4 regions of the Psychrobacillus sp. FSL W7-1457 genome follow, and region 1 is predicted to be linked to each of the others. Evidence: riboswitches for the same ligand, from Rfam matches in the RefSeq annotation. Region 1 holds a riboswitch; each other region holds the start of a gene.

What was found. A riboswitch is a leader RNA that binds a small molecule or an ion and turns the genes downstream of it on or off. The one in region 1 is predicted to bind S-adenosylmethionine.
Region 2: another riboswitch for S-adenosylmethionine. It lies ahead of NSQ95_RS13585 (methionine ABC transporter ATP-binding protein); the one in region 1 lies ahead of NSQ95_RS02435 (5-methyltetrahydropteroyltriglutamate--homocysteine S-methyltransferase).
Region 3: another riboswitch for S-adenosylmethionine. It lies ahead of metA (homoserine O-succinyltransferase); the one in region 1 lies ahead of NSQ95_RS02435 (5-methyltetrahydropteroyltriglutamate--homocysteine S-methyltransferase).
Region 4: another riboswitch for S-adenosylmethionine. It lies ahead of NSQ95_RS01025 (PLP-dependent transferase); the one in region 1 lies ahead of NSQ95_RS02435 (5-methyltetrahydropteroyltriglutamate--homocysteine S-methyltransferase).

The regions. Positions count from the first base shown of each region.
Region 1 covers NZ_CP151993.1:489,604-497,328, forward strand. Annotated here, with positions in the region: gene NSQ95_RS02410 (DUF3147 family protein) at 1-263, shown strand, start outside; gene NSQ95_RS02415 (helix-turn-helix transcriptional regulator) at 460-660, shown strand; gene NSQ95_RS02420 (DUF3169 family protein) at 660-1,358, shown strand; gene NSQ95_RS02425 (DUF6019 family protein) at 1,373-1,555, shown strand; gene NSQ95_RS02430 (hypothetical protein) at 1,694-1,993, opposite strand; gene NSQ95_RS02435 (5-methyltetrahydropteroyltriglutamate--homocysteine S-methyltransferase) at 2,094-3,200, opposite strand; SAM riboswitch class I at 3,316-3,418, opposite strand; gene NSQ95_RS02440 (ABC transporter ATP-binding protein) at 3,491-5,227, opposite strand; gene NSQ95_RS02445 (ABC transporter permease) at 5,469-6,893, shown strand; gene NSQ95_RS02450 (ABC transporter permease) at 6,909-7,725, shown strand, end outside.
Region 2 covers NZ_CP151993.1:2,764,192-2,771,916, forward strand. Annotated here, with positions in the region: gene sufC (Fe-S cluster assembly ATPase SufC) at 1-769, opposite strand, end outside; gene NSQ95_RS13570 (nuclease-related domain-containing protein) at 1,572-2,525, opposite strand; gene NSQ95_RS13575 (MetQ/NlpA family ABC transporter substrate-binding protein) at 3,260-4,063, opposite strand; gene NSQ95_RS13580 (methionine ABC transporter permease) at 4,077-4,745, opposite strand; gene NSQ95_RS13585 (methionine ABC transporter ATP-binding protein) at 4,738-5,763, opposite strand; SAM riboswitch class I at 5,855-5,959, opposite strand; gene NSQ95_RS13590 (thioredoxin family protein) at 5,999-6,319, opposite strand; gene NSQ95_RS13595 (toprim domain-containing protein) at 6,330-6,680, opposite strand; gene gcvH (glycine cleavage system protein GcvH) at 6,757-7,137, opposite strand; gene NSQ95_RS13605 (arsenate reductase family protein) at 7,211-7,573, opposite strand.
Region 3 covers NZ_CP151993.1:1,876,056-1,883,780, forward strand. Annotated here, with positions in the region: gene abc-f (ABC-F type ribosomal protection protein) at 1-1,742, shown strand, start outside; SAM riboswitch class I at 1,827-1,930, shown strand; gene metA (homoserine O-succinyltransferase) at 2,076-2,984, shown strand; gene speD (adenosylmethionine decarboxylase) at 3,438-4,253, shown strand; gene NSQ95_RS09010 (DUF5694 domain-containing protein) at 4,496-5,212, shown strand; gene NSQ95_RS09015 (aminoglycoside phosphotransferase family protein) at 5,248-6,177, shown strand; gene NSQ95_RS09020 (hypothetical protein) at 6,298-6,495, shown strand; gene NSQ95_RS09025 (acyl-CoA dehydrogenase family protein) at 6,831-7,725, opposite strand, start outside.
Region 4 covers NZ_CP151993.1:187,539-195,263, reverse strand. Annotated here, with positions in the region: gene NSQ95_RS01030 (homoserine dehydrogenase) at 1-712, opposite strand, end outside; gene NSQ95_RS01025 (PLP-dependent transferase) at 837-2,129, opposite strand; SAM riboswitch class I at 2,251-2,367, opposite strand; gene NSQ95_RS01020 (glycerol-3-phosphate acyltransferase) at 2,512-3,153, shown strand; gene NSQ95_RS01015 (YdcF family protein) at 3,172-3,759, shown strand; gene NSQ95_RS01010 (hypothetical protein) at 3,847-4,248, opposite strand; gene NSQ95_RS01005 (DUF2087 domain-containing protein) at 4,364-5,119, opposite strand; gene NSQ95_RS01000 (M3 family oligoendopeptidase) at 5,267-6,964, shown strand; gene NSQ95_RS00995 (RDD family protein) at 6,991-7,395, shown strand.

The sequences.
Region 1 (7,725 bases):
GTATTATTGCAGCATTGCCTTTAGTGAGCTTACTAAGTATTGTTTGGCTGTATGTTCAAGGAGAGCAATCCTCTACGCTTAGCAAGTTCGCTTTAGGAGTGCTATGGGGATTCCCAGCAACCGCTGTAATGCTACTGATCGTATATCTGGCATTACAAAATTCTTTGCATCTTTTTGTTTCCCTCTTGTTAGGGATTGCTGGATGGTTATTCTTCTTATACATACAAGAAACCGTGGTAACTTATATTAAGCACATCGTCTAATGAGGGGCTGGTGTTGTTGCTACAGCACAGGTGGCAAACGAGGAAGCGCTTGTTTTAAATAAACTAAAAGAAATTGCAAAAGAATTGTAGACGAAAACACATTTGAATCGCATGACATTTTTTATAGTCATTTTGACAATTATAGTTGTCAAAATGACTATAATTGTATATATTGGAAAAGAGGAGGCGGGTAATGGTGAAAAGTCGTTTAAAGGAGTTAAGAGCAAGAGATGGACTCAATCAGACAGAACTAGCCAAGTTAGCTAAAATTTCTAGGCAAACTATTAGCTTAATAGAACGAGAAGAATATATGCCTTCAATATTAATAGCGGTTCGTATAGCTAGAATTTTTAATGAGCCTGTAGAAAATGTCTTTTTAATAGGGGAGGAAGAATAATGAAAAAGGTGTTCACAACAATTGTTAGTTTACTGCTTGGAGGGGTAGCTGGTTTTACGATTACTTTTGCTATCATGATGGGTAAAGATGAGGTTCGAGAAGCATGGGACCATCCTGTAAATCTGATTTTATATATTGTTTTGGCTACGATCCTAACTCTTTTAGTAATCGGTCTTGTGTTTATAGGGAAGATAAAAACAGTGAATTCCCAAACATTTGAAGGGGAACAAGAGGATTTAATGGAAGAGTACAAATACAAAAAGGTCGCTGATTTGGGCATAGCTGCTAATATTTCTCAAGTCTTGTCTATATTAGCGGTTGCAGTTTCTATTCTAATGACAAACAATACAATTTTACAAATTGGTTTTATATTTTTGTTCTTAGCTAGCTGGATAACCCCAATGTTTAGTGCAAATTTTATAAAGACAAGTTATCCAGAAAGAAACCTTCCGAGCATCCATTCAAAGGATTATGAGCAACGGCTGATGGACTCTATGGATGATGGGGAGAAGTACGTGACTTTACAAGGACTTTATAAATCGCATCAATTATTCAACCTGTTTATGCTCACTGGTATTATTTTAGCTGTTGCATTTTCTTACTTTAGCGAGCAATCTCAAATTTTTTCTATAGCAGTAATGTGCTTAGTCTTACTGGTAGTGAATACAAGCTATTTAGTAGTTGTACGCAATAAATAAGGGGGATTTTAAAAATGACTACGGGACAATTGCTTTTATGGATAATAGGTTTATCTATACTTTTATACTTTATTATCAAGTGGGGAGTAAAAAATGGGATTAATGAGTCTATGTTAGTCTCAGAGGAAGCTAGAAGGAAATATCGACAGGAGCAAGAAGACAAGGTGCAAAGGTCCATAGACGATTTAAAGAACTAAGATTTCGTATTTCGGTAAGCCACCACTACAGAAATCCAATCAGCTATGATGGCTTATCTGTTATACTTGCTCGCTGTTTGTTTATTAAAATAAAAACTGATACCTGTCTCTAAAATAAGACAAGTATCAGCAACTTAGTTATCCTGCATGGGACCATGTAGTAGGGGTTCCTGCTTTTGGGCAGTTTGGAAAAGTGGAGCCAGCCTCCAGAAAAGCTTCATCTCCATCTTCATCCACATAGCGACCAGATGTAAATACTTCCTGCCCTGAGCTATGGGTATGACTTTCAGAGCGTTTCCAATAAGTAACTACTTCTGTGTCGGGGCAAGAAGGGAATTTCGAACCCTTTTCTAAGGTTCTAGTTGTACCAGACTCACACGTATAATTACCGGTTTCTTCTACGACATCATCTGTTGTATATTCATAAACTTTACTCATCATACATTCCTCCTATATAGAACTGATATCTTATTTAAATAGATACCCTAACAGGCAAATGTAAAAACATTTCTACTAACGTTATCCACATGTGGGTAAGTCAGTTCCAAACATCCTTTGCTATTTGGACTACATGGCGAATTTTTGCCCATTGTTCCTCTTCAGTTAATATGTTTCCTTCCTCTGTAGAAGAAAATCCACATTGAGGACTCAAGCAAAGCTGTTCTTTTGGTACATATTTAGTAGCTTCTTCGATGCGAGCTTTAACTAATTCTTCTTCCTCTAGGTCCCCATGCTTAGAGGTGATCAGCCCTAGTACAATATTTAAATCCTTTCTATTAACATGTCGTAAAGGCTCAAAACCACCAGAGCGCTCATCGTCAAATTCTAAAAATAAACCATCCACATTTAATCCACCGAATATAGTTTCTGAAACTAACTCATAGCTTCCGCTTGTGATATAAGTGGATCGGAAATTTCCCCGACAAATATGCATGGTCACTAGCATATCAGCTGGTCTTTTAGAAATAGACTCATTAATAGCCCTTGCAGAAAGGGATAAGGCTTGCTCAAGCGATAACCCCCTGTCCTTTAAGGAAACGAGGCCTTCCTCGGAAAAGGAGGTAGCCCATGAAGTATCATCAATTTGAAGATAACGACAGCCCTCATCGTAAATTGCTTGAATAAAGCCTTGATAAGCTGTGATTAAGTCAGAAAATAATTCCTCATCATTGTTGTAAACCCCTTCCTCAAAGGCTGCTCGATAATAAAGCATGTTCGGACTAGGGATAGTAAATTTTACAACAGCATCCCCAGCTGCTTCTTTTAAAAACTTGAAATGCTCAATCATGTAGTGGGTACTAAAGCCAATTTTTCCTGTCACCTTAATACCATGAGCTTTTGTTTGCACCCCTTTAAAGGAGAGTCCTTGATCGGTTTCATAAAATTCCACGCCATCAAGTCCGCTTAAAAAATCGAAATGCCACCATTTTCGACGAAACTCTCCGTCTGTAACTGAAAGTAGTCCAGCTTCCTTCTGTTTTTCTACGAGTTTAATAATTTCTTCATTTTCAATTTGAGTGAGTTGTTCTAAGGATATCTCTTTTTGTTCAAATTGAGCCCTTGCTTGCTTTAAACGTTCCGGTCTCAGGAAGCTTCCCACATGATCTGCTTTGAAAGGTGCTTTTACAAGTAATTGATTTGTCATATTAAATTCCTACCTTCTATTTATATTATGTTGCTAGTAATCCTGACTATAAAATCAAATAAAAAGAGGGCTCGCTTCATAAGAAGAGAGCCCTCAATATATATTGAAGTCATTCTTCTTATCTTCAAGACTTAATGTCTATTGGATTTAGCACCACACCTAAAAGGCTGGTTGCTGAGACATCATAGGGCCAATCCCTCCGTCTCTCTTGATAAGAAATAAAATATTAAATTGTCTAAATATAATAAAAATAAGTTTAACATGGGTTTTAAACTATTTCAAGGGTTACCTTACTTAGGGATAGCTACCCAGTGACCGTTAGAAACCTCTACAAGCTCAGAATTCTTTAATTGATACTTGTCAGTAACATTAGACTCTTCCAGGAGCACACGCTTTTTCTTGGCCTCTACTTTTGGGTCAGGGATTGGGATGGCTGCTAAGAGAGACTTAGTGTACGGGTGCTGTGGATTAGTATAAAGCTCCTCACTTTCTGCTAGCTCTACAATTTTTCCAGAATACATGACAGCAACACGATCACTTATATGTTTTACCATGGACAGGTCATGTGCGATAAATAAGTATGTCAGGCCTAGTCTGTGCTGTAAATCCTCCAGGAGCTCTACAATCTGTGCTTGTATAGAAACATCTAAAGCCGATAGAGGTTCGTCACAGACGATAAAATCTGGCTCAACCGCAAGTGCACGAGCGATACCTATACGTTGTCGCTGTCCTCCAGAAAACTCATGTGGATAACGTAATGCATGCGAGGGGTCTAAGCCTACCAATACTAGTAATTCCTCTACTCGTTTCTTTCTTTCCTCTGCATTTTTGCTTAGACGATGAATATCTAACGCCTGCCCAATAATGTCTAGTACCTTTAATCGAGGATTTAAGGAAGAATAAGGGTCCTGGAAGATGATCTGCATATGCCGACGCATCGTTTTGAGCTCATTTTTACTTAAACGATTAATGGCCATCCCTTGATATAGCACATCTCCATCTGTAGGCTCGTGTAATCGAAGAATCGCTCGACCGGTAGTAGATTTACCTGAGCCCGATTCTCCTACAAGACCAAGAGTTTCTCCGGGCTTTATAAAGAAGCTAATATCGTCGACCGCTTTTAAGACATTCCCGCGACTTACTTGAAAATGCTGTTTTAAAGATTTAACTTCTAGCAGCGGCTTTCCATTTTCTAATCCAATAGAACGAAGAGGAGGTTTCTTCGGCTTTTTCTTCTCGTCTAAACGAGGCAAGGCATTTAATAGTTTTTTCGTATAGTCATGCCTTGGGTTAGCAAAAATTTCTTCAGTAGTTCCTGTTTCAACGATTTCTCCATTTTTCATCACTGCTACCCGGTCACACATTCCAGCGACAACTCCAAGGTCATGAGTGATTAAAATAATAGAGGTCCCAAAGCGCTTCTGCATATCCTTCATTAAATTTAATATTTGAGCTTGAATGGTCACGTCTAACGCAGTAGTTGGCTCATCTGCTATAAGTAGCGTGGGCTTACACGCTAAAGCAATGGCAATCATAACTCTTTGACGCATACCGCCAGAAAACTCATGCGGATATTGGTTATAACGTTCTTCACTATTTTTAATTCCTACAAGCTTGAGTAGCTCAATTGCTTGTGCCTTTCCCTCTTTTTTCGAGAGCTTTTGGTGCTTAATAAGGCTTTCTGCTATTTGAACGCCGATACGAATGGTTGGATTTAAAGAGGTCATCGGATCCTGAAAAATCATACTGATATCTTTTCCTCTAATACCTTCCATTTCCTTCTCTGTTTTTGTGTGAAGTTGTTCCCCTAAAAACTCAATGGAACCATTTTTCATGAAAGAAGGGGGAGAAGGTAAAAGGCGCATAATGGAACGGGCCGTGACGCTTTTTCCACTTCCAGATTCTCCGACTATGCCCAATGTTTCTCCTTTTTTGACTTCAAAACTAACCCCTCGAACAGCCTCAAATTCATTATCATTTGTTAAAAAGGAAATTTGTAAATCCTCTACTTTTAAAATAGTTTCCATGAAAACCACCTATCTGAATGAAATCTTCGTATTGTTTATAATTCATGCTCTGTTGTTAGAGAGCGTATATTTAAAGTAATATGAGCGGTTTCTACAAAAAAGAAGACTAAACACGCACATTAGTGGCGCATTTAACCCTACTCTAAATAGACTAAATAATTTGCGTTGACTTAATGGTAGTTCGAATCTATACTATACTATACCACTCGGATTTATACAATATAGAGAGGGGGTATTTAGTATGGGAAGAAAATTTTCTTCCAACGCATTTAGTTTTACCTACGGAAGACTACAACATCATTCCTTCTATAGTATTTTGTTATTTTTACTTGGTTTGCCGGTTCATATAATTACTTTTATACTCTTTTATTTAAAAAAACAGAAGGATCCTCATTCTTCCTTAAAAAGCGATTTAAAGTCTGCATTTGAGGCAAGGGGAGTACGAGAGGAACTGTACAAAGAGTATAAGGAACAATATGAACGAAAGCATACCTTTTTTAATGAAAAAATTAATAAAGAAAAAATGACGGCGGAAGTAAATAAACTAGTAGAAGATCGAATAGAAAAGCTTGTATCTACTGAAATGGAAGAAATACATCAGTTAAAAGGCACGAAGCCTCTTACTTATACATCCTATTTTCAAAGTATGTTAGAAAATACAACATTTCTCATTATTTCATTTATACCAGGCTTATTGATGTACCTTTTGTTAGGTATATATAGTAATGCGTTCAGTAAATTTATTTTTGAGAGACTTATTATGAGTATCTTTGTGATAACGGGTGTTTCCATTCTAGTATTTACTATTTTATACCTGTCACCATTTGATCCAGCTGCCAATCTTTTAGGGGAAAGTGCAACGAAGGATCAGATTGCTGCATTCAACCAAATGCACGGGTTAGACTTACCTTATTTACATCAGTTATGGAACTCTGTAAAAGGCATCGTAACATTTGATTTAGGAGCATCCTTTACAGGAAATGAAGATGTCGCAACAAGTATTGCAAACAAGTTTCCAGTTACGCTAATGATTGCTATCTTATCTTTAGTGATGGCCGTAGTAATTGCGATACCAGTAGGAATTATATCTGCAACAAGACAAAACTCTTTCTTAGATTATTCATTTATGTTCATTGCTTTGATCGGCTTGTCCATCCCCAACTTTTGGCAGGGACTTATCTTTATCTTGAACTTTTCTATTAAGCTACAATGGCTTCCAGCAACCTATAGTCCTCAAAACTATTTGTCCATTATTATGCCTGTAGTTGTGCTCGGAACAGGCCTTACTGCTTCGGTAGCGAGAATGACACGTTCATCCGTTTTAGAAATTATAAATGAGGATTATATAATTACCGCAAAAGCGAAAGGCTTAAACCAACGCCAAGTACTTTGGAAGCATGCAATAGGAAATGCAATGATTCCAATCATTACGGTTATTGGTCTACTGTTTGGCGGAATGCTAGGTGGAGCAGCTGTTACAGAGAAAGTATTCAATATTAGTGGTATTGGGAGTTATATTGTCGATAAACAGTTTATCCCCGATATCCCAGCCATTATGGGTGGAGTTATTTATATTGCAATAACCATTTCCTTAGTGAACGTGCTCATCGACATTTTATATGCATTTTTTGATCCGCGTATAAAATCTAAGATGAAGCAACTGTAAGAAGTAGGTGTAAAAGTGGTATCTAAAAAACAACATGCACTAAAGCTGTCACGAGAATATACTCAGGCAAACTTTGCTGGAGTATTATCTCTTCTACTGACAATAGTTTTATTGTTTAATAGCTTTAATTTTGACATGGGTACGTTAAAGCCAATTGCTAGTAGTATTTTAGCTATATATGCATTTTTTACAGCGTTTCAGTATTTTATAATCTGGAGAATGAAACGAGAGCTTTTGAGTTTAGGGCATTTAAAAAATGCTACTAGAAGGCTTGGCTATGTCCAAGTAACCGCTCTATTAACTGGTAATATCTTCATAGCATCATTCGGTTTTAATTTGATCAAGGAGAAGAAAACACCAGAATACACATTCAGCATTTGGATGATTTTCACCCAGCTTTTTATTCTAGTTATTTCTGCATTGAATCTCTTTAAACCATATGTGTCGGACACTTTTTTACCCGCAATGGGTGCTTTACTCGTAATTTTAATAATCCAAGTGTTTACTTTGGTGGCTGTAGCTAGGTATGTCAGTGATGAAGGTGCGCCTGGGTGGATGCAGGGCTTAGCGATTGTATTAATTATCACTTCGTTGACAGGTAATATTTTCAACTTACTGCTTGGCGTTAGCTTAATCATTAAAACGCGTAGTAACAGTCTGTCACGAATAGTGAAGTGGAACACAATGTGGGATAAAATCACTCGTAATTCTACAGCTATACTGGGAATGTTCTTTATCGTTCTTATGTTCGCGTTATCTGTCTCTAGCCGTTTTACTTTTGACTATGATATGGCAGTAGAGAATAACTATGAGGCACTGCTTCAGTCGCCAA
Region 2 (7,725 bases), 1.7 Mb from region 1:
GTCCAACTGTCTCGTCTTCAATTCCTAATTCTTCTTTAATCCAGTCATAACCTTGAGCTTCTAATTTTTGAGCTAGCTCAGGACCGCCAGATTTAACAACGCGCCCTTGCATCATTACATGCACATGGTCTGGAGTGATGTAGTTAAGTAAACGTTGGTAGTGAGTGATGATTAAGCTACCAAAGCCTTCTCCACGCATTTCATTGATCCCTTTAGATACAACTTTAAGTGCATCGATATCTAGACCAGAGTCAATTTCATCTAAAATAGCAAATTTAGGCTTAAGCATCATTAATTGAAGAATCTCGTTACGTTTTTTCTCTCCACCTGAGAATCCTTCATTTAAATAACGTTGTGCCATATCAAGATCCATTTCTAGGAATTCCATCTTGCTGTCTAATTCGCGGATGAATTTCATAAGAGAAATTTCATCGCCTTCTTCACGACGAGAATTAATAGCTGAACGCAAGAAGTCTGCATTAGTTACTCCAGTGATTTCACTTGGATATTGCATTGCAAGGAACAAACCAGCTTGAGCACGCTCGTCCACTTCCATTTCTAATACGTCTTCACCATCTAATTCAACTGAACCAGAAGTAACTTCATATTTAGGATGACCCATGATAGCTGAAGCCAAAGTAGACTTACCAGTACCGTTTGGACCCATGATAGCGTGAATTTCATTTGTGTTAAGGGATAAATTAACACCTTTTAAGATCTCTTTACCGTCGATAGCGACGTGTAAATCCTTAATAACTAAAGTCGACATTTAATAACCTCCATTAAGTAACTAGAAATGTATAACCATTCTAATTTATTATCATTCTAATCTTAACTCAAACTGAAGTCCCTTGCAAATCTTTTGAAACACTTTCTTATTGATAATATATAACAATTATAAGAGAAAAATTAGGTTCATCCGCATGGTACTTTATGACACTATCATTTTCAATAAGATAACTCTAATTGAGAATGCATATCACTACGGTGATAGTGTTAACTAAAAAATCCACGCAGCCTAGACTGCATGGATTTTTGTCTTCTATTTAAATTAACCTCGGAAAGCACGAGCATCGAGCTTAGCTGCAAGCTGCATACTTTTTTCGTGATCTGCCTGACGACGTTTCTCAACTTTTGCTCTCAATGTTTGACTATTTCTTAATTCATCGTAACCGAAACCATGTACTCCTCTGAATGCGTGGTCCATCTGTTCTGTATAGGGTAACTCTCCCGAACTGATAATGAATCATTCCTTTCCTTTTTAATGTTTTCTATACTACACTACATACCACCTCATGTTAAGTTCAAACATCCTTTTTATTCTGAAAATTCCTTTCGCAAATATTGAATTGATACATATGTCACACGAATCATGTTTTTCATTTCACGTAACATCTCGGCGTAAAATCAAAGCCAGTCTCCTATTTTAAATCCCACCCTCATGCGCCTGAGAGGGATTAGCTTCCAGCTGATCGTTTTCGATAATTGTAAGCTTATTTAATTGGTAATAATTTAGGTGAAATGAAAAAGGGGAGAAATGAATCATTTTAAAAAAGTTTTGTGCTCGTAAGTTAATTCTTCCTTTTATACTGTGTAGTTTTATATTTTCCTAATTTTAAGAGGTTTGCTTTCCTTAATAGCCTCTTCACCTCATAGCGACTGTCTAAGAGTAAAAATTTTCTACAAGCTTTATTTGTAAGAATGTCATCATATAGCCAAAAATAATGCTGAAGTGATTTTAGCGAAGCATATTTGTCAGCATACTGACAGCTTGTACAATACCAAATATTTTTAATTTTATTCATACCTACCTGTCCACAGCCTTCACAAGCTACGCCTGAGATTAAATCACTTACTTCTATTGAATAATGTTTCGTTAAGGGAAAGAATTCATATGGGGAATTATGTTTTAAAATCAGATTTTTTACCTGATTAAGTTTAGAAACGGGTACGGGTACTATCGTAGATTTATTTTGGAGATTTCGAAGGAACGAATAGACCTCATTCTTATAAAGAATGGTCGTATCATTGTTTGTAGTTTTAACATAGCTATTTTTAGAGGCAAAAACTATAGCTCCGAAGACTGGTATAGAAAGATTATGATGTGAAAAGAAATTAGACAATAAATAGGAATACTCATTTAACTGATTAACGGGGCAAGGGTACTTTTTAATCTCCCCATTATCTTTAGTTTGTATTAATTGTGAAGGATTCACTTTAAATTCGAGCGACCCTATAATGTTTTTTATTTCAAGAATAACTGCACCAAACGGGGTTAGTAATAGAAAATCAATTTCAAATAATTTTTCCGTACGCAGCATTACCTTATGTAATAAAAAATAATTATAAGGTAAACGCATCCTTTCTAACTCCCTATAAACCACTTCCTCTCCATAATCACCTGCCATAGTTGTCTGTATTTCTGTGGCTAGCTTGGGATAAAACGGGTGCCTCAAAGGTAGTCTATTCAATAATAATCTCATTGCTTTCAGTTGTTCCGATTCCGCATATTTTTTGATAATCAATAGTCATCACCTCAATTTTAGATTAGCAAAATTAAGTTAAGAAAGATACCATTAATTTGGTAATTAAACCTGTAAATCTTTTTATTTGTGATGAAACATTTAAGAGGGTATATGTAGCTTTTTTAAGGGTTCGATTGAGTGATCAGTTCCAACTAGTTTATGGGCGCTTTTAAACACTTTATGGGACACTTTCCACTAGTTTACGGGCGATACTCACGTTTACGGTCGCTTTTCTTTCATTTATGGGTCAGTTTCTACCGGTTTATGGGCGCTTTTAAACACTTTATGGAACAGTTTCCGCTAGTTTATGGGCGATACTCACGTTTATGGGCGCTTTTCTTTCATTTATGGGTCAGTTTCAACTGGTTTATGGGCTCTTTTAAACACTTTATGGGACACTTTCCACTAGTTAACGGGCGCTTCTCACGTTTATGGGCGCTTTTCTTTCATTTATGGGTCAGTTTCAATTGGTTTATGGGCGCTTTTAAACACTTTATGGGACATTTCCGCTAGTTTATGGGCGATACTCACGTTTACGGGCGCTTTTCTTTCATTTATGGGTCAGTTTCAACTGGTTTATGGGCTCTTTTAAACACTTTATGGGACACTTTCCACTAGTTAACGGGCGATCCTCACGTTACGGGCACTTCCCCCCTCCTTAACTGACACTTCTATCACCCCACAAAAAAAGCAAGCACACCAGGTGCTTGCTTCAATAACTCATCCAACAAGAATTATTTCACCGGAACTACTGCTCCGCCCCATTCTTCTAAGATGAAATCTTGAATTTCTTTGGATTGTAGTGCTTCTACTAGTGCTTTGATGCGCTCGTCTTTTTCGTCACCTGCGTTTACCGCTACTAGGTTTACGTATGGAGATTCTGAGTCTTCAATTGCGATTGCATCCTCTAGTGGATTTAAGCCAGCATCGATTGCGTAGTTGGAGTTGATTAGCAATGCGTCGCCTTCATTGTTTTCATATAGCTGAACCATTAAAGCAGCTTCGTAGTTTGGATCGAATTCTAGGTTTTTCGGGTTGTCTATAATGTCATCAATTTCTGCTTTTGTTTTATCTATTCCCTCAGCAAGTGTAATTAGCCCTTCTGCTTCTAGCATTGCTAGCACACGGCCATGGTCAGCAACCGAATTACTCATTAGGATCGTTGCTCCTTCAGGAAGCTCTTCAATCGAATCATACTTTTGAGAGTAAAGACCAATCGGCTCGATATGGATGCCACCAGCATTTACGAAGTCATAGTCGAAATCATTCATTTGTGATTCTAGATAAGGAGCATGTTGAAAATAATTGGCATCTAGGTCGCCATTATTTAAGTCTTTATTTGGTAGTACGTAATCTTGGTACGTTTCAATTTGAAGCTCAATGCCTTGTTCTTCTAAAATAGGTACTACCTGCTCTAAAATTTCTGCGTGCGGTACGTTAGAGGCACCAACAACTAATTTGTCGCTATCCTCATCACCACAAGCAGCAAGCGTTAATGCACTAACAGATAATAAAACCCCAGCCAATAATTTTTTCATTTTCAATCTCTCCCTATCTTTTATCAATTTTTGTAGTAATAATATCGCCAATCCATTGTAGAATAAAGACGATGATTAATATTAAAATAGTAGCAATAAGCGTTACATCTCCGCGTCCACGTTGGAATCCATCTAAAAATGCTAGATTCCCAAGTCCTCCAGCTCCAATAATTCCCGCCATTGCTGTATAACCAACTAGTGATATACAAGTTACGGTAATACCAGATACTAAGGCTGGCATCGATTCTGGCAATAAAACCTTCCAAATGATTGTAGAGGTTTTAGCACCCATCGATTTAGCTGCCTCTAAAACACCCTTGTCGATTTCTCGTAGTGCGATTAAAACCATACGGGCATAAAATGGAGCCGCTCCAATTACTAATGCAGGGATGGCCGCATTCGGACCACGCATCGATCCCGTCAACAACGTTGTAAATGGTATCAACAAAATGATTAAAATAATAAACGGAATAGAACGAAAAATATTGACTACTCCACTGGTCAACCAGTTTGCTATTTTATTTGCCCATGCTTGGTGTGGGCTTGTCAAAAATAATAATAGTCCTAAAATTAGTCCAAAGATTGCTGTTAGGACTGTAGAAATTGCGGTCATATAAAGGGTTTCTATAGTGGCTTCCCACATTTTAGGCCAATCAACATTTGGAAATAACGATTCAATCATTGTTGATCACCTCAGTTTTAACTTTTTGCGAGTGGATAAATTGTATGGCATCTTCCACCGCTTGTTCATTTCCATCAATTTGCAGGATTAGTGTCCCGAACGCCCCACTTTTCGTATGAGAGATGTTCCCCTGGACAATATTTACCTCTAAATCGAACTGTTTGATTAATCTTGAAAGAATTGGTTGCTCTGTAGTATCTCCAACAAAAACGAGCTTAACTAGCTTGCCATTTGGATAAAGCTGAACTAAATTCTGTATCGTTTGTACAGGTTGGTTTGAATCAGAAATTTGAGAGACGAAACGCTTAGTAATAGGCTGTTGTGGCTTTTGGAATACCTCAAGCACATCTCCATCTTCTACAACTTGACCATTTTCCATAACCGCTACTCGGTTACAGATCTTTTGAATAACTTGCATCTCATGTGTGATTAACACAATGGTTAATCCTAATTTTTCATTAATGCTTACGAGCAAGTCTAAAATGGAGTCGGTTGTTTCAGGGTCAAGAGCCGATGTTGCCTCATCACAAAGCAATACCTCTGGACCATTAGCCAACGCTCTTGCAATTCCTACGCGTTGCTTTTGTCCTCCAGATAATTGAGATGGGTAAGAGTCTCCTCTTCCTTCCAATCCAACAAGGCTTAATAGCTCTTCTACTCTAGCTTTTCTTTTGTCCTTTGAGACACCTGCAATTTCTAAGGGAAATGCTATATTTTCAGCGACTGTTCGCGACCAAAGTAAATTGAAATGCTGGAAGATCATACTTACTTTTTGACGAAAGCTTCGAAGCTTATCCTCATTAATAGATGTAATTTCCTGGCCATTCACTGTAATATGGCCATCTGTTGGTTTTTCTAAACCGTTTAACAAGCGGATGAGCGTACTTTTACCCGCTCCGCTGTATCCAATAATCCCGAATATTTCTCCACGCTGTATGTCCAGATTTACACTGTCAACTGCAACGATTTCTCCTTGCTTCGTAATAAATCTTTTCGAAACTTCTTTTAAACTAATCAAGTAAACCTGACCACCTTTCCTAATAAAAAACCCCTTCTGCAAAAGAGCAGAAGGGGTGTATGTTATCTATTTAAAATAACGTTCATCCATTCTCTCATTTCCCAAAGCTATTGCTTTGCGTGACTTGGCACCATTTCACTTTCGTGACGGTTGCCGGGCTTCAAAGGGCACTTCCCTCCACCTCTCTTAATAAGAGCGACACTATTAAATTGTGTTTTCAACATAACGAATATTATCATAGGTTTCCATCTTCGTCAATAGCCTTTATTGTTTCCAATAAGTAAGGAACTGATTGAAAAGCATAGATTTTCTTTACCACTTTTCCTTGTTTTGTAATAAGAAGACAAGGTACGCTTTCAATTTCCTGTTCTATCGCCAAATCACCTAGAAAATTAATATTTGCTTGACCAATTGGATAGGTAACCATTTCTTTAATAACATTCATCATTTTACTTGCTACCTGACACGTTCCACACATAGGCGTATAGATGTAAAACAAGGTAAGTGTTGAATTGTTTTTAGCGCTATCCCATTGTTCTCTAGTCCATTCGTTCATACACATCATCCTAAGGTAAAAATTCTTTTTTCACCTTAATATTAACACGTTTTAATATAGATGCCAAAACCTTGACCGGAGTATTCGCAACTTCGCCATACGTAGGATTGGTATACAGGTGAATGGCCTCTGGATACTCCTTCCTAACAACCGAGCGAATTTGTTCTCCCGATTTATCTGCATCTAGAAAAGCATAAATCGGCAAGCCATCATAAGGGCTTAATAGCTCCTCCAATTTTACATCGGATATCGTTCCATTAGTACATATAATTTCTGGAGATTCATCGAGAAGGCTTAATAATTGCAGCTTATCAGACCTACCCTCAACGATAATTATTTTATCACTAAATACATGTGCCATTTAGCTTCTCTCCCAACTTATTGCCTTTCCTTTATTATATGAAAAAAACGCCGATTATTAACCGGCGTTTTCATTATTACTCTGCTATTAATTCTTCGTACTTCTCAGGAGATAATAAGCTGTCCACTTCTGATACGTCAGAAGGCTCAACCACGATCATCCATGCATTTTCATAAGGTGATTCATTAACAAATTCGGGGCTATCTTCTAGCTCAGTATTTACTTCTACTACTTTACCACTGATAGGTGCATATAGTTCTGAAACAGTTTTCACGGATTCAACACTACCAAAAGCGTCTCCTGCCTTGATATCATCGCCAACTTGTGGAAGTTCAACGAATACGATATCTCCAAGTTCAGATTGTGCAAAATGAGTAATTCCAATACGGACATTTCCGCCCTCATTTTTTACCCATTCATGTTCAGCTGAGTACTTAAAATCTTTAGGTACGCTCATAAATAAACCCCTCTCAAATAATTAATCCATTCTATTTAATATTCACATATTTTGATAGTAAATACAAGGTGCTTTAAGAGGTTTTCCACATGTCTTCAAACTGCTCTTCTTTAAAACCAAGCGTTAGCTTGTGTCCATCATATACAAGAGGTCGTTTAATCAATTTCCCATCCGAAGCAAGCAGCTCCAACTGCTCATCCTCCGACATAGTAGGAAGCTTGTCCTTCAATTGTAATTCACGATATTTTACGCCACTAGTATTGAAGAATTTTTTCAGCTCATTATCGCCTTGTGCCACCATTTCCTTTAATAGTTCCTTTGAAGGCGGTGCGTCAACGATATGATGGTTCTCAAATGGAATATTGTTATCTTTCAGCCATTTGCTTGCTTTGTTGCATGTACTACATTTTGGATATCCGTAAAATTGGATTGTCATTTATATCTCACCTTTTTCTTTTTATCATAATAATATTTTGTTACTCATGCAAGAGAGAACAGTGAAATGCTCTCTTCTTAACTTTAAAAATATTCTTGTTTTTGCTTAGCGGTGATAAATTCCCGTGAGCGGTCATAAATCTTGCTGAACGG
Region 3 (7,725 bases), 1.4 Mb from region 1:
CGCTATTTAAGCTAATAGCAGGTATTGAAAAACCTGATCATGGAATAATCACTTTTAAAAAGGGGGCGAAAATAGGTTATTTAGCCCAAATTCCTACTTTTTCAGAAAGCGTTAAAGGAAAAGACCTGTTATATGATGCTTTCGAGGATACTATGCTACTACAGAAAAAGATGAGTATACTTGAAAACGAACTAGCAGTGGTAAATGCTGAGGCGATGGAAATACTTCTAAAGCAGTATGGAGACATACAGGAAAAATTCACGTTACAGGGCGGATATACGATTGATTCGGAAATTGATAAAGTAGTTGAAGGGCTAGAGCTAGGTGATTTTGTAGAACAGCCATTTTCAAGTTTAAGTGGTGGAGAGCAAACGAAAATAATGCTTGGACAGCTACTATTAACCAAACCAGACCTTTTACTGTTGGATGAGCCGACTAATCATTTGGATTTGTTTGCAATAGAGTGGTTAGAGGAGTATTTAGTTAGTTATACAGGTACAGTGGTTATTATTTCACATGACCGATATTTTTTAGATAAGGTAGTTACAAAAGTTGCAGATCTTGAGGATGGTATGCTTACGAAATATCATGGTAATTATTCTTCTTTTCTAATCGAAAAGGAAGAAAAACTTACTCGTGAATTTCAACAGTATGAGGAGCAACAAAAAAAGATAAAGAAAATGAGAGAAGCGATAAAAAGATTAAGGATATGGGCTAACCAAGCAGTTCCTCCAAATGCAAGTTTACACCGTCAAGCGAGGAATATGGAACGGGCATTAGAGCGGATGGAAAAGGTTCGTAAACCTCTAATAGACCCTAAGAAAATGAGTCTATCTTTTGATGCGGCACCCCGAAGCGGAAAAGAAGTTGTCATAATGGAAGAGGCTTTCAAAAGCTTTGGTGAAAAAATGTTATTAAACAGTGCAGAACTTCATGTACATTGGAAGGACCGTCTTGCAATCGTTGGTAGGAATGGAACCGGTAAAACTACCATTTTGAATATTCTCAGGGGAGTAGAGTTAATAGACTCGGGTGAAGCTCGATTTGGTAGTAATGTGCGCCAAGGATATCTTTCTCAACATTTCGAAATAACAGATCCCAAAGCTCGCTTAATAGATATTTTTAGAGCTGAAGTAAATGTGGCAGAAGGAGAGGCTCGACACATTTTAGCGAAGTTTATGTTCTACGGGGCGGATGTTTTTAAAAGAATTGCTGATTTAAGCGGAGGAGAAAGAATGCGACTCCGTCTTGCTCAGCTAATGCATCAAGATATAAATTGTCTCATATTAGATGAGCCAACGAATCATCTTGATATTGATTCACGAGAGGTATTAGAGGAAGCGCTAGATGATTTTACAGGGACTATTATTGCTGTATCTCACGATAGATATTTTCTAAATAAACTATTTCCAAGGACTGCTTGGCTAGAGCATGGCGTGCTTACCACATTTGAAGGCCCTTACGAATGGGCAAGGGAAAAATGGAATGAGTTTTGCTCGAAAGAAAATATTAGGAAAGAAATAATCGATCAGCCATTAAAAGAAACAACACCTGCCAAACAACAAAAGGAAATTCCTTTGGAAAAGCGAATAAGTGAGCTCGAAAATGTTATAGGTGAGCTAACAAAACAAATTAGCATAGAGAATGACTGGGAAAATTATGAGGCATTAAGCTTGGAAAAACTTCGGGTAGAGGAGCAATTGGAGCAATTATTAGAAAAATGGCTAGATTTAGCAGAATGACCCGAATACTTTGTAAAATGGGTTGATATAAGTAATAGAGCATGCTAATATAACTTATTAACGAATAATTTAAACAATTTAATATTCTTATCAAGAGAAGTGGAGGGATTAGGCCCTGTGATACTTCGGCAACCTCTGTTGTACAGAAAGGTGCTAATTCCTAACAAGACGATCTTGGAAGATAAGAGCTAGTTAGCAAATTCCTGCCTCTCTTTTCTTACATGGAAAGAGAGGTATTTATTTTAACAAATGCCTTGCTCCTGTTCGCTTTCCTACTTAGTTTGAGGCGAAATCACAGGTGCTCTTGCGCATTTCATTGGGAGGGGAAAGTCATTGCCTATCAATATTCCGAAACAATTACCTGCAGCTAAGCTGTTAAAAGAAGAAAAAATTTTTCTCATGGATCAAGAGCGTGCTTACAAGCAGGACATCCGTCCACTTAACATTATTATTTTTAATCTAATGCCTGAGAAGGAAAAAACGGAGCTTCAGCTATTAAGACTTCTGGGGAATACCCCTATACAAGTGAATATAACCTTTATGAATACAGCGACGCATGAATCCAAGAATGCCAGCAAAACCCATTTGGATACTTTCTACACGACATTTGATCAAATAAGAGAAAAAAAGTTTGATGGGATGATTATAACTGGTGCTCCAGTAGAACAGTTGCCATTTGAGGAGGTCGATTACTGGAATGAAATGAAGGAAATAATGGAATGGTCTAAATCCAATGTCACCTCCACCTTACATATTTGTTGGGGCGCGCAGGCTGCACTGTATTATCATTTTGGTATAGATAAATTCACACTTTCTCGTAAATGCTCGGGAGTGTATCGGCATATATTAACTGACCAAGTGGAGAATTTAATAAGAGGATTTAATGAAGAGTTTAATGCTCCCGTATCTCGTTACACTTCTGTATCTGAAGAAGAAATAGAAAAGCATGAGCGACTAACTATTTTATCCACTTCGGAGGAAGCAGGTGTGTTTCTTGTAAAATCGAACGACAATAAAATGGTGATGGTCACTGGTCATTTAGAGTATGATGCGCACACATTAGCAGAGGAATATCATAGAGACATAACTAAAGGAATAGATATTGAGATGCCCAAATACTATTTCCCAAATAATAATCCCTCTAATAAGCCATTAAATACATGGAGGGCACATACACATTTATTATTTTCTAATTGGTTGAATTACTATGTTTATCAGGCTACTCCTTATAAATGGGAGTAAATAGAAAAATTATATACGAGTCAATTTCATAAAAAGCATTTTAAAGATTAAAAGTGAACATTATAAATATTGATTGCAGCGGAGGGCGGAGACGTAAGTAGGGATGAGTGAGACAGATAAAGACGTTACAACCACGCGCGAAAGCGATGGGTGATGGCTTATCGCTCACTCCACGGAAAGCGTCCGCGATATGAGCGAAAATCAATTCTACTTTATTATTAAAAATCAGATAAATTTCATTGTTCTCTTTTAATTGTTCGTGTTTTTCTATACAAACAGGAATTTTGAAATTGACACATATAAACTCCTGTTTTAATATTCAGGAGTTTTTTATTGATTTTAGTTTTATTTATTCAAATATTAGGGAAGACAAAATGGAAGAGACATTGTATTTTGCTGATACACATATCTATAAAAGTATGATTTTCAATTATTGGAAGTGGGGTTATGTCTATGAGTTTGACACCAAAACAAAGAATCGAGTTACATGGTTTTAATAATTTGACGAAAACACTAAGCTTTAATATGTATGATATTTGTTATACAAGGACGAAGGAAGAAAGGGAAAAATATATTGAATACATTGATGAGCAATATAACGCTGAGCGTCTAACCAATATATTAACAAAAGTGTCCGAAATTATAGAAGCGAATATTTTAAACATAGCGCAACAGGACTACGAGCCACAAGGGGCAAGTGTGACTATTTTAGTGTCAGAAGGACCCGTGGATCAAACACCGATAGAATCATTTAAGCAATCCCCTGGGCCTATACCAGAGGTCGTTCTTGGTCATCTAGACAAAAGTCATATTACCGTTCATACGTATCCTGAATATCATCCAGATGAAGGGATTAGTACGTTTCGAGCAGACATAGACATTTCGACTTGCGGAGAAATATCTCCCTTAAAAGCTCTAAACTATCTAATACATTCCTTCGAAACCGATGTAATGGTCATGGATTACCGAGTGAGGGGATTCACGAGAGACGTGAAGGGTCATAAATTATTCATTGACCACGATATTAATTCCATTCAAAATTATATTCCGAATGCCTTGCAGGAATATTACCATATGATTGATGTGAATGTTTATCAGGAAAATATTTTTCATACCAAATGTAAGCTGAAACAATTTGATTTGAATAACTACCTCTTTGGTTACAAGGAAGACGAGCTATCCAATGATGAGAAAATCTCTATCACCAAAAAGCTTAAAACAGAAATGGATGAAATCTTTTACGCCAAAAACATGACACGAACCGAATAATATTAAGTTCTAAGTGTCATGTTAAATCGTTCAAAATGAAGATAAAATCATCCAGAATAGCAGAGCAATTCGCATAGAATTTGCTCTGTTTTTTATTTATCGTTTTCTTAGAAAGGCCTCAACCAATAATTTATCTATTTACCTTTATTCCTTTATATGGGAAAATAATAGAAAATTATGTTAACTCTGCGATGTATTAATGAAATTAATTTTATCGTATTGGGAGAGGATGGTAATAAAAAATGACCAAAATCATGATATTAGGGACATTTCATATGGGAAATACTTCTGATTTATACAATGTAGAAACGGACAACTTACGATCGACTAAAAGGCAAGGGGAGATAAGAAAAGTTGTAGATGCTATAAAAGAATTCCATCCTGACAAAATTGCTTTGGAAGTTGAAAAAGAAAAAAATCACTTATTAAACGAAGAGTATAATCAATATTTAAACAATGAACTAGAGCTAGCGATAGATGAAATACATCAGTTTGGTTTTCAGGCGGCAGCGGAGTTAAAACATGAAGAGGTATATGCGATAGATTGGATGGAGAACGTTGGGAATCGATCAATCGGAGAAGTTATGAAGTGGGCAGAAAAAGAACAAACAGAGGTTTTTCAATTAATTGATACTTATCGTTCCAAGCTCATACTCCCACTAGGTGAAAAAAGGATAGATGAGCTTATTATAAACCTCAACGAAGAGAAATACATAAAAAAGCAACATGAAATGTATATGCATATTGCTCGTATAGGTCGGGGGAGCGACTATGTGGGAATTGATTGGATGAGATGGTGGTATCAGCGAAATCTTATTTTGTTTGCTAACCTCGCCGATATCTCCTCTTCAAATGATCGGGTACTTTTGATAATAGGAGCAGCTCATGTCCATTTGGTAGCTCAATTTTTAAAAGAAAGTGGACTATTTGAAATTGTTTCGGTTGGTGAGTTTCTTTAGATTTGTATTAGCAACGATAGAAAGGAGGCAATCTTTTGAAAGTTAGTTTTGGTGAAATAAAAGAAAAAATCGTTTTACTTAAGCATTCTAAAAGTATTCAAGAGTTGTCAAAAGGATATTCCTCTGACCTGAAATTTATAGTTACGGATGAATTGGATAAAAAATATGTATTACGTCTTATGGAAATTAAATTGTATAAGAGAAAAAAGGAAGAATTTCAACTGCTCAATGAGCTTCGTCTATCACGCATTAAATGTCCCATGCCCGTAGAGATAGGGAGGATAGATGAATTAGGATTGTGTTATAACATCATGACTTATATAGAAGGAGAGGAAGCAAAAGATTATCTTCCTTATTTATCAGAGCAACAACAATATGAATTAGGGAAAGAGGCCGGGAAAGAGCTTTTTCGTATACATATGCTTCCTGCACCACTTAATTTGGAGAGCTGGCATATTAGATCAATTAAAAAACATAATAGATACCTAGAGCAATACAAAAGTTATAATTTAAGCTTTGAAAATATGGAGAGAGTCATTCATTTTATAGAGCAAAATAATGTATATTTGGAGAATCGTCCCAATCAATTCCAGCATGACGACTTTCATTTGGGAAATATCATTTTAAACAATCAGAGATATGGGGGTCTTATTGATTTTAACAATTTTGACTGGGGTGATCCTTGGCATGATTTTATGAAAATTCCTATTGCTAGTAGAGTGGAAAGTGTACCTTTTTCAATTGGTCAAATACATGGTTATTTTAATGATAATATTCCAAATGAATTTTGGAGGATATATAGTATTTATGCAGCTATGATGTGTTTTTCCAGTATAGTTTGGTCAATTAAAAGCTCTCCTCAGCAATTAGAAAAGTTTATGGAACGTATTAATCTATTATTACAGGATCACCATTTTTTCGAGGAGCTAGAACCAACCTGGTATAAGGATCCAGAAAGAGTGTAAGTCAATTTTACTTCAGTATTAAAAAGCTTATAAATTTCATTATCTTTTATTGTTCTTGGTTTTCTACAAAAACCGTACTTATAAACATGAATTAAATATGATTGGTAAGGAGAAAATCTGTTGGTTAACTTAATAGAAAGTGTAAACGAGGTAACGATCCTATTGCTGTGGCTATGTGGATATGCATATATTCGTCTGCTTAAAAAGACGAAGAGGGAAAGAAAGCTTAACAGGTTTGAAGTAATGATGTATATCATTACATATCTTGTAACTTTTTTATACGCAGCCTCTTATGTCCTTTTAACCTTTGGGACGTAACAAGAAAAGCGCAATCGCCTATGTCTGCCCCGACAGGCAAATGGAGAAAAGCGAGGAGGCAGTTCCTCAGCCACCGGAGCTTTTAACCATTTGACCCCGAGGGGCAAGGCGATGGAGCTAGCCAATCAAGAAAAGCGCAATCGCCTATGTCTGCCCCGACAGGCAAATGGAGAAAAGCGAGGAGGCAGTTCCTCAGCCACCGGAGCTTTTAACCATTTGACCCCGAGGGGCGAGGCGATGGAGCTAGTCATCAATTTATCCACAGGTTTCGAAGTTTATAACTTCTTAAACAAAATTAAAACGAAGCGAATGGACTGCTCTCCATTCGCTTCGTTTTAATTTTCGTCTTTCTTAGTTGCATCAATAGCTGCGCTTGCTAATTTTGACTTTATCATATCTTCCATAGGAGGGTTGTATAATCCTGCTCTCACATTTAGGTAGTAGCGATGCATCGGATTAGATTGAGATAGGGCTCTAGAGCCAACTATTTTCATAGCCAAATCGACTATTTTAATAGCTCCATTCGTGACGGCTATTTTAGTAATATCCAGTGACTCTTGAAGGGTCGTCTTATCTTCTGCTTGCTCATATCGTTCCACCGTTCCATAGAGCATATGTCTTGCAATGGATAACTCTAGTTCCATTTCGCCTATGATCTGCTTAATATTTGGAGTCTCAGCGATTGGCTTTCCTAAAGAGGTGGGGATATAAGAAGCCGCAAAGTCAACTGCGTATTTCCTTGCTGCAGAAGCGATCCCTAAGTAGCAGGCTGGAATATGAAGCATCCATCCCTTTGCTTCTGTCTTGGTAGCAGGTAAGGCTTTCAGGATATGATTTTCGGAAACTCTAACATTTTCTAAAATGAGGGTATGACTTGCAGTTCCTCTCATGGAAAGCATATCCCATGTTTCAAGAATAGAAACACCAGGACTGTCCCTAGGTACTACTATCATTTCAACAATGCCGATTTCGTTTGTGCATGTAACTATAATATAATCGAGTACAGGGGAAGCAGATGTAAAAGTTTTCTCACCATTAATCACTAAATCCTTGCCATCCCGTATAACCTTTGTACGGGGAAGAGCACCTCGTGTAGGGCTACCTGCATTATTTTCAGTGGCTGCACTATTAATGATTGCACCATTTGCTATTTCCTTTAAGAGCCAGTCAGCAGCATCTTGCTCCCAATGGTTGTTTTCTGCATATTCCAAAACGATACCGTTGTGCCAT
Region 4 (7,725 bases), 300 kb from region 1:
CTTCACGTACATCCTCTAATGTAATTTCATCGATTCCTACTACACGTACATCGTCCCAATCTGGCTGTTTTCCAAATGCCAATGCGCTTAAGATCATTAGCTTGCGAAATGCATCCTGACCAGATATATCGTTGTAAGGATCAGCCTCTGCATATCCAAGCAGCTGTGCTTCTTTTAAGGCATCCTCAAATGGCGAATCCTCTATACGCATTTGCGTCAAAATATAGTTGGATGTTCCATTCAATATTCCTTGAATTTTCTTCACAGAGTTTACTTGAAGCAGGTTTTTTAGAGTCTTGATAATTGGCACCCCACCAGCTGTAGTAGCCTCATAGCCTACAAATACACCTCGTGATTTTGCGCGCTCCTGTAAGGGAATACTATATTTAGAGAACATGACTTTATTTGCAGTAATCACGTGACAACCTTTGTCAATCGCTCTGCATAAATAGCTATATGCGGGCTCTTCGTTGACAATTGCCTCAAAAACTACCTGGAGTCCAGGAATATTCTCAATATCCTCAAAGTCGTCTGTTACCAAAACTCCTGGAGTTTCAGGTCTTTCTTTTGCTAAATTATTTATCAGGATTGCACAAATCTCAATATCCAACCCTAATGACTTTTTTAAGTCTTCTCTTTTTTCATTTACGATATGATAAATCCCTTGGCCGACTGTTCCAAACCCTAAAATCGCTGCTTTTATTTTTGCCATGCTGTCTCCTCCAAAATGAATCTGTACAATTGAATATAAATAATCGCACTTGTGTAATATTTCAATAAATTTATTGACTATTTTACATATTGTAGACTATTTTTATTCATTATACAATATAATTCTACCTAGAGAGGACATTTGTTTTTCTCAAAAGTACTTTTTCGAGTGCATTTTGTAAGTCTTCAACTGCCTCCAAGCCAACAGACAAGCGGATTAGGTCCTCTGTAACGCCTGTTTTTTCTAAATCCTCTGGAGTAAGCTGTTGGTGAGTAGTAGAAGCCGGGTGGATAATTAAGGATTTTGCGTCTCCTACATTAGCAACATGAGACCAAATTTCAATATTATCAATAATTTGTCTGCCTGCTTCTCTGCCTCCCTTCACTCCAAATGTCAGAATAGAACCGAAGCCATTTTTTAAATACTTTTTAGCCAGCTCGTGCGTTGGATGGTTTTCAAGCCCTAAGTAGTTAACCCATGACACTTCCTCATTTGCATTTAAGTACTCTGCAATCTTCTGTGCATTTTCGTTATGTTTTGGCACTCTTAAGTGAAGTGTTTCTAGTCCTTGAAGAAAGGAAAATGCTGCCTCTGGGCTAAGAGTAGGACCAAAATCCCGAAGCAACTGAACTCTTAGCTTAATTGCAAATGCCACATTTGGTACGTCGATTCCATAACGTAGCCCATGATAAGTAACATCAGGCTCTGTAAATCCCGGAAATTTATCGGAGTTCCAATTGAAATTCCCTCCGTCTACTACTACACCACCAATTGTTGTCCCATGGCCTCCAATCCATTTCGTTGCAGAATGTATAACAACGTTAGCTCCATACTCTATAGGATTTGAACCAAAAGGTGTAGCAAATGTGTTATCTACTAATAATGGAACTCCTACTTCATTGGAAATTTTTGAAACAGCTTCTACGTCTAGAACATTTAAGCTTGGATTTCCAATGATTTCTGCAAAGAAGCCTTTCGTTTTCTCTGTAACAGCTTTACGGAAATTTTCTGGGTCAGAGGAATCTACGAATTTTACTGTAATCCCATAACGTGGGAGTGTATGTGCAAATAGATTAAAAGTTCCTCCGTATAAGTTTTCAGCAGCTATAATTTCATCTCCAGCTCCAGCAATGTTCAAAATAGAAAATGCTATGGCTGCTGCTCCTGAGGAAAGTGCTACTGCTGCTGTTCCTCCTTCCAGTAATGCAATTCTTTGTTCAAAAACATCTACTGTTGGGTTTGTGATTCTGGAATAGATATTACCAGTCTCTTTCAAGGCAAATAGATTTTGTGCATGCTCTGTGTTTTGAAATACATATGAGGTTGTTTTGTAAATAGGTACTGCTCTAGATCCTGTCACTGGATCAGGCGTTTGTCCACCGTGCAATAGAAGTGTTTCTTTTTGAAGATTAGTCATTTGAATTCCTCCGATTTAGTAGATTAGATGGATGCTGGAGGCCAGAGAGGATTATAGAACTGACAACTATAAAAACCCCTCTTCAATTAAGAAGAGGGGTCAAATTGATGACATGTTCCTCCTCTTATCTTCCAAATTCTATTAAAGAATTTGTAGGATTTAGCACCTTTCCAAGTTATAGAACTTGGTGGTTGCCGGACTTCTTAGGGCCTATTCCCTCAGTCACTCTTGATAAGAGTATTTGATTAGTATTCCATCTTGTTACACAGTATAAGTCTCCATATATTTAGATGTCAAGTCATTTTATAAAAATTCTGAAACTTCTTCTTTTTTTAATCGTTTAATATAATAGATAGAATAATTTTATAAGGGGTGTCATAGAATGGTTGTTTGGATTGTTAGCATTCTCCTAACAGGCTACATTATTGGTTCGCTACATGGATCTAAACTCGCTCAATGGATGAGTGGAGTTAATATAAAAAAAGAAGGCCTAAATAATTCCGGAGCATCCAATGCTACTATCGTACTTGGTTGGAAGTATGGTGTTTTAGTGGGAGTCATAGATATATTAAAGGGTGCCATTATGATTATTGGCGTACGTGTACTTTCTGAGCAGTGGAGCTTGTTTAGTTCATCAGAGCTGGATCTACTTCTTTATCTAGCTGGTGCCGCGGTTATTTTAGGACACAACTTTCCAGTTTTCACAAAATTTAAAGGTGGGAAAGGCACTGCTTCCATCATCGGGGTTTTACTTGCATTACACTGGCCGGTCGGACTGGCAGGATTGCTTATATTAATCTGCGTTACACTTTTAACGGATTATTTGTTGATAGGAGTTTTATTTTTTTATCTCATATTTTTAGGAGCCTCTGTCTGGACAGCAGATGGAGCAGGGCCAATTTTAATAGCTGGCTTCCTATTTTTAATGGCTTCCTTCTTACACATAGAAAATGTCCAACGATTATTACGAAAGGAAGAGACAAAAATCTCCTCCGTTATAAAGAAAAAGAAGCCTTCGCTTTAAAGGAAAAGAGTGAGTTAAATGAGCAAAAAAAAGAGGTGGATTGTGGTCATTCCATTAATAATAATCGCATCGAGCGGATTAGGTATGTGGATGCTTACAAGCAAATGGCTCGAGGACGGGTTGAAGCCTAAGGCAGACGGTTCCAATGAGTATGCCATTGTGTTAGGGGCAAAGGTAAAAAAAGGACATATACCTTCTCTAGCACTTCTTTATCGTTTGGAAGCAGCACTAGAATATGCTGAAAAGTATCCAGCTGTAAAACTTGTTGTTACTGGAGGACAGGGACAAGATGAGGATATAGAGGAAGCTATAGTGATGAAGAACTATCTTGTAGAGAATGGAATTAAGGAGAGTCGAATCATAGTAGAAGATCAATCTACCTCTACGTATGAAAACCTTTTATACTCCCAACAGCTTCTCCCTGACAGCGTTACCTCTGTCACCATTATTACGAGTGATTTCCATTTACAGCGCGCAAAAATTATAGCCGAAGGAATAGGATGGAATGCTGATGTGGTAGCTGCTAGGACACCACAAATTTCAGAGGCAAAACTGCGTTTGCGTGAAAGAGCAGCCTTGCTCAAAACCTTTGTCTCTGGAGAATAAAACAAAGGGAAGGATTAAAAAGAAGAGTAGCTACGCTGCCCTTCCTCCCTTCCTCGGCTCGCTCATTTTCGAAATATAGGAAATTTATTAACCCTCTACCAGTGCATAGTATTTCAGAAGTTTACCTTCTAACTCTACGAGTAAAATAGGACCTTCTTTTTCTATAGTTGAAAAGATCTTTGCACCAACAGGGAGCTTATTCGACATTTCGTCTTCAAAGTCTGTGTCTGAATCATTTCTTTTTTTTATTTCCCCTACTTGCTCGCCTTTTGTTAAAGTAAGTTCCTCAACCCAATCAATTCCGGTCTTATAAATCACACCATCTAGCTGAAATATATCGGCTTCAGGGTCTAATGTTAAAACCTCTTCAGCGTCAGGATTTTTAGTTTCATGAACTTCTATTTTTTCTGTATTTAATGAATTAGAACATCCAACAGCAGTTAATAAAACGAAAATGATCAAACCCAAAAATAATGCTGGTAGTCTCACGTTATCCCCTCCTTACATTGTTAGACGGACAAGGGTGGAATAAGTTACCTTTCAATACTTTTATATATGGTCTGTATTCTTCTCTAATTATAATTGGATTCAATTCACTTCTTCCTCACCCCTTTACCCAATAAACACTACCATCATCTTTTCTATCTAAAAACCCGTACTCAACTAAATAGCGTCTAAGGGTCACATAGTCATCGTATATGCTTTTTAGAATTTCATTTATTTCTTTTTCGCTATACTGTTTTTCCTTGTCAAAATGCTTAATAATTACTCTTAGTGTTGCTAGCTTTTGCTTTTCCTTTTTCGGAAACTTAATCATCCGCCCATTTAATCCACCAGGGAAGAACTTTTTCTCTACTTCTGCCTGCTCTTCGGCTGTTATATTGTAGCGATCGTCTACCATCGTAGCGTTTTTATGAATTGGAAGGAAATTAGGGGCATGACTGTCCTTTTCCTTCAACAGCTCCATCATCGTCAAAAATATCTTTGCTTGGCGTTCCTTCTCCTTCAAAACAAAACGATGATTTCGAATAGTTGAGGCACTCCCTATCTCTAACTCCTTTTGAACTTCTAAGTCACTTCTCCCTTCATAAAACAGTTTTAGCAAGCTATTTTGGTGATCCGTCAAGCCTGTTAGCTTTTTGTTTAAGCCAATTAAATAGTCAAACACAGAGATATGTTGTTGCTCTATATGAAGCTTCATAAATTTCTCCGACTCATAAAGTACGTGATTTTCAGGATAAATCAAACCTTTTTCTACTTTTTCCCCACACAATAAACATTGATAGCATTCTAGTTCCTCCACATATCCTCTTTTCATATCTTCCATAGAAGCTTCTATAAATTTCTCAACCGCATTCATAACAAACACTCCTTAATTTTGTTTATTTATTTATAAACATTTTATATTATTGTCTATAAGTAATCAAATAAAATAATACTGTTGCAATTTTTCTGAAAATAATAAACAATTGAAAGGTGAGGATTACAAAAATTAGGGGGAAATACAGTGGTTACATTTAAAGAGTACGAATATAAAAGACCAGATTTACAAGAAATGAAGACAGCATTTCATAGTTTATTGGATAAAATGAAGGAGGCTTCTTCTGTAGAGGAGCAAAATTCAATAATTGAAGAGATTAACTCGATTCGCAACGACTTCTCTACCCAAGCAAACCTTGTTTATATCCGAGCTTCTATCGATACAAACAATGAATTTTATCAAAAGGAACGCGATTTTTTAGATGAAATTAGTCCCGAGGTAGATGAGCTTGTCACAGAATACTACAAGGTTCTTGTAGCTTCCCCATACCGTAATGAGCTAGAACAAAAATGGGGCAGCCAATTATTTGATTTGGCAGACTTTCAAATTAAAGGATTCTCTTCCGAACTTATAGGCTTAATGCAAAAGGAAAACAAACTAACTTCTGACTACTCTAAGCTTGTTGCATCTGCAGAAGTTGAGTTCGAGGGAGAAAAATATACACTAGCACAGCTTGGAAAGTTCACAGAGTCGACAGACCGTGAAATAAGAAAGAAAGCTAGAGAAGCTTCCGGTGGATTTTTCGAAGAAAACGAAGCCAAATTCGATGATATCTATGACCAACTTGTCAAACTACGTCATGAGATGGCAACTACTCTTGGCTACAAAAACTTTGTAGAGCTTGGGTATATTCGAATGAACAGAATCGACTATAATGCAGAGATGGTAAAGAAATTCCGTGACCAGGTTCGTGATTATATAGTCCCTCTTGCCAATAAGCTACATGAAAGACAAGCTAAACGCATTGGTGTAGAGAAGCTTAAATTTTATGATGAACCACTTAACTTTTTAACTGGGAATGCAACTCCACAAGGCTCTCCACAATGGATTATAGATAACGGAAAGAAAATGTATGAGGAGCTTTCTCCAGAGACAGCTGAATTCTTCCAATTTATGATTGACCGAGATCTAATGGATTTAGAAGCTAAAAAAGGGAAAGAAGCTGGAGGATATTGTACATTTATCGATGACTATGAATCTCCTTATATTTTCTCTAATTTTAATGGAACATCTGGAGATATTGATGTCTTAACACATGAAGCCGGGCATGCTTTTCAGGTTTACACAAGTAGAAATATTGGGATACCGGAATATATCTGGCCAACGTTTGAATCATGCGAGATCCACTCGATGAGCATGGAGTTTTTTACTTGGCCATGGATGGAGCTTTTCTTCAAAGAGCAAACAGAGAAATATAAATTTGCCCATCTAAGCAGTGGCCTTTTGTTCCTTCCTTACGGTGTGGCCGTAGACGAATTCCAGCACGTCGTATATGAAAATCCAGAAATGACACCAGCAGAAAGAAAGGCAGCATGGAGAAAAATTGAGCAAACGTACCTCCCTCATCGTGATTATGATGGGAACAGTTATTATGAGGCTGGTGGCTTCTGGCAGCGCCAAGGACATATTTACGCAAGTCCATTCTATTACATCGATTATACGTTGGCACAGATTTGTGCATTCCAATTTTGGAAACGTTCAAGAGAAGATCGTGAATCCGCTTGGAAGGATTACTTACACCTTTGTAAACTAGGGGGCTCTATGTCCTTCACTAAGCTTGTAAAAGAAGCTAATCTCATTTCTCCTTTTGAAGAAGGCTGTGTCGAGTCTGTCATTGGTACAATTGAGGATTACTTAAACAGCGTAGATGATGCTTCACTTTAATTTTAGAAATAAGGAGTTTATAAGTTATGATTAACCCAGCAGGTTTTTGGATAAGAGTTGGGGCAGGTCTATTAGATGGAATTATTATCGGTATACCATTGGCAATTATTAGCTTACTTTTGTTCGGAGAAAGTGATACTTGGTTTACGACCATAGGACAAAACTTTTATACTTTTATCTTGCCTATTTTATGGGCAGGATACACAATAGGCAAACGAATTGTAGGAGTACGAATCGTTAAAGTAGACGGGTCTAGTGTAGACGTTTGGACGATGGTAAAAAGAGTTATAATAGCAGGAATTGTCTATGGGATAACTTTGGGTATTGGTCTAATTGTGAGCTGTTTTATGGTCGGTTTACGCGAGGATAAGAGATCCCTTCATGATTTTATAGCTGGTACTTATGTAACTCATGATTCGCCTTATTCATGAGCAGTTAACTTAACCTTCTATCATCCCCACTTTATTTTTGATACTAATGAAAAGAAAAGAAGATGGTCGTGATTCCCTTCACGACCATCTTCTTTTATCTAGCCTTATTTTTTAAAGCTTTGTTAAAGTTATTGGTTGATTTAGACTAACAATTTTTTTATAGTGACTGTAAACATAAACAAAGGAACTTTCAAATGGCTATTAAGAACATAAATAGATGATGAAATTGGGGTTGGTGACAGTTTTTCAGCTTTGTTTAGCGAGTAAATTCTTTAGCGATCGATGCTAAAGCTGTTCCCGTTTATTGATTGGAGCGCCAGACGGCAACTC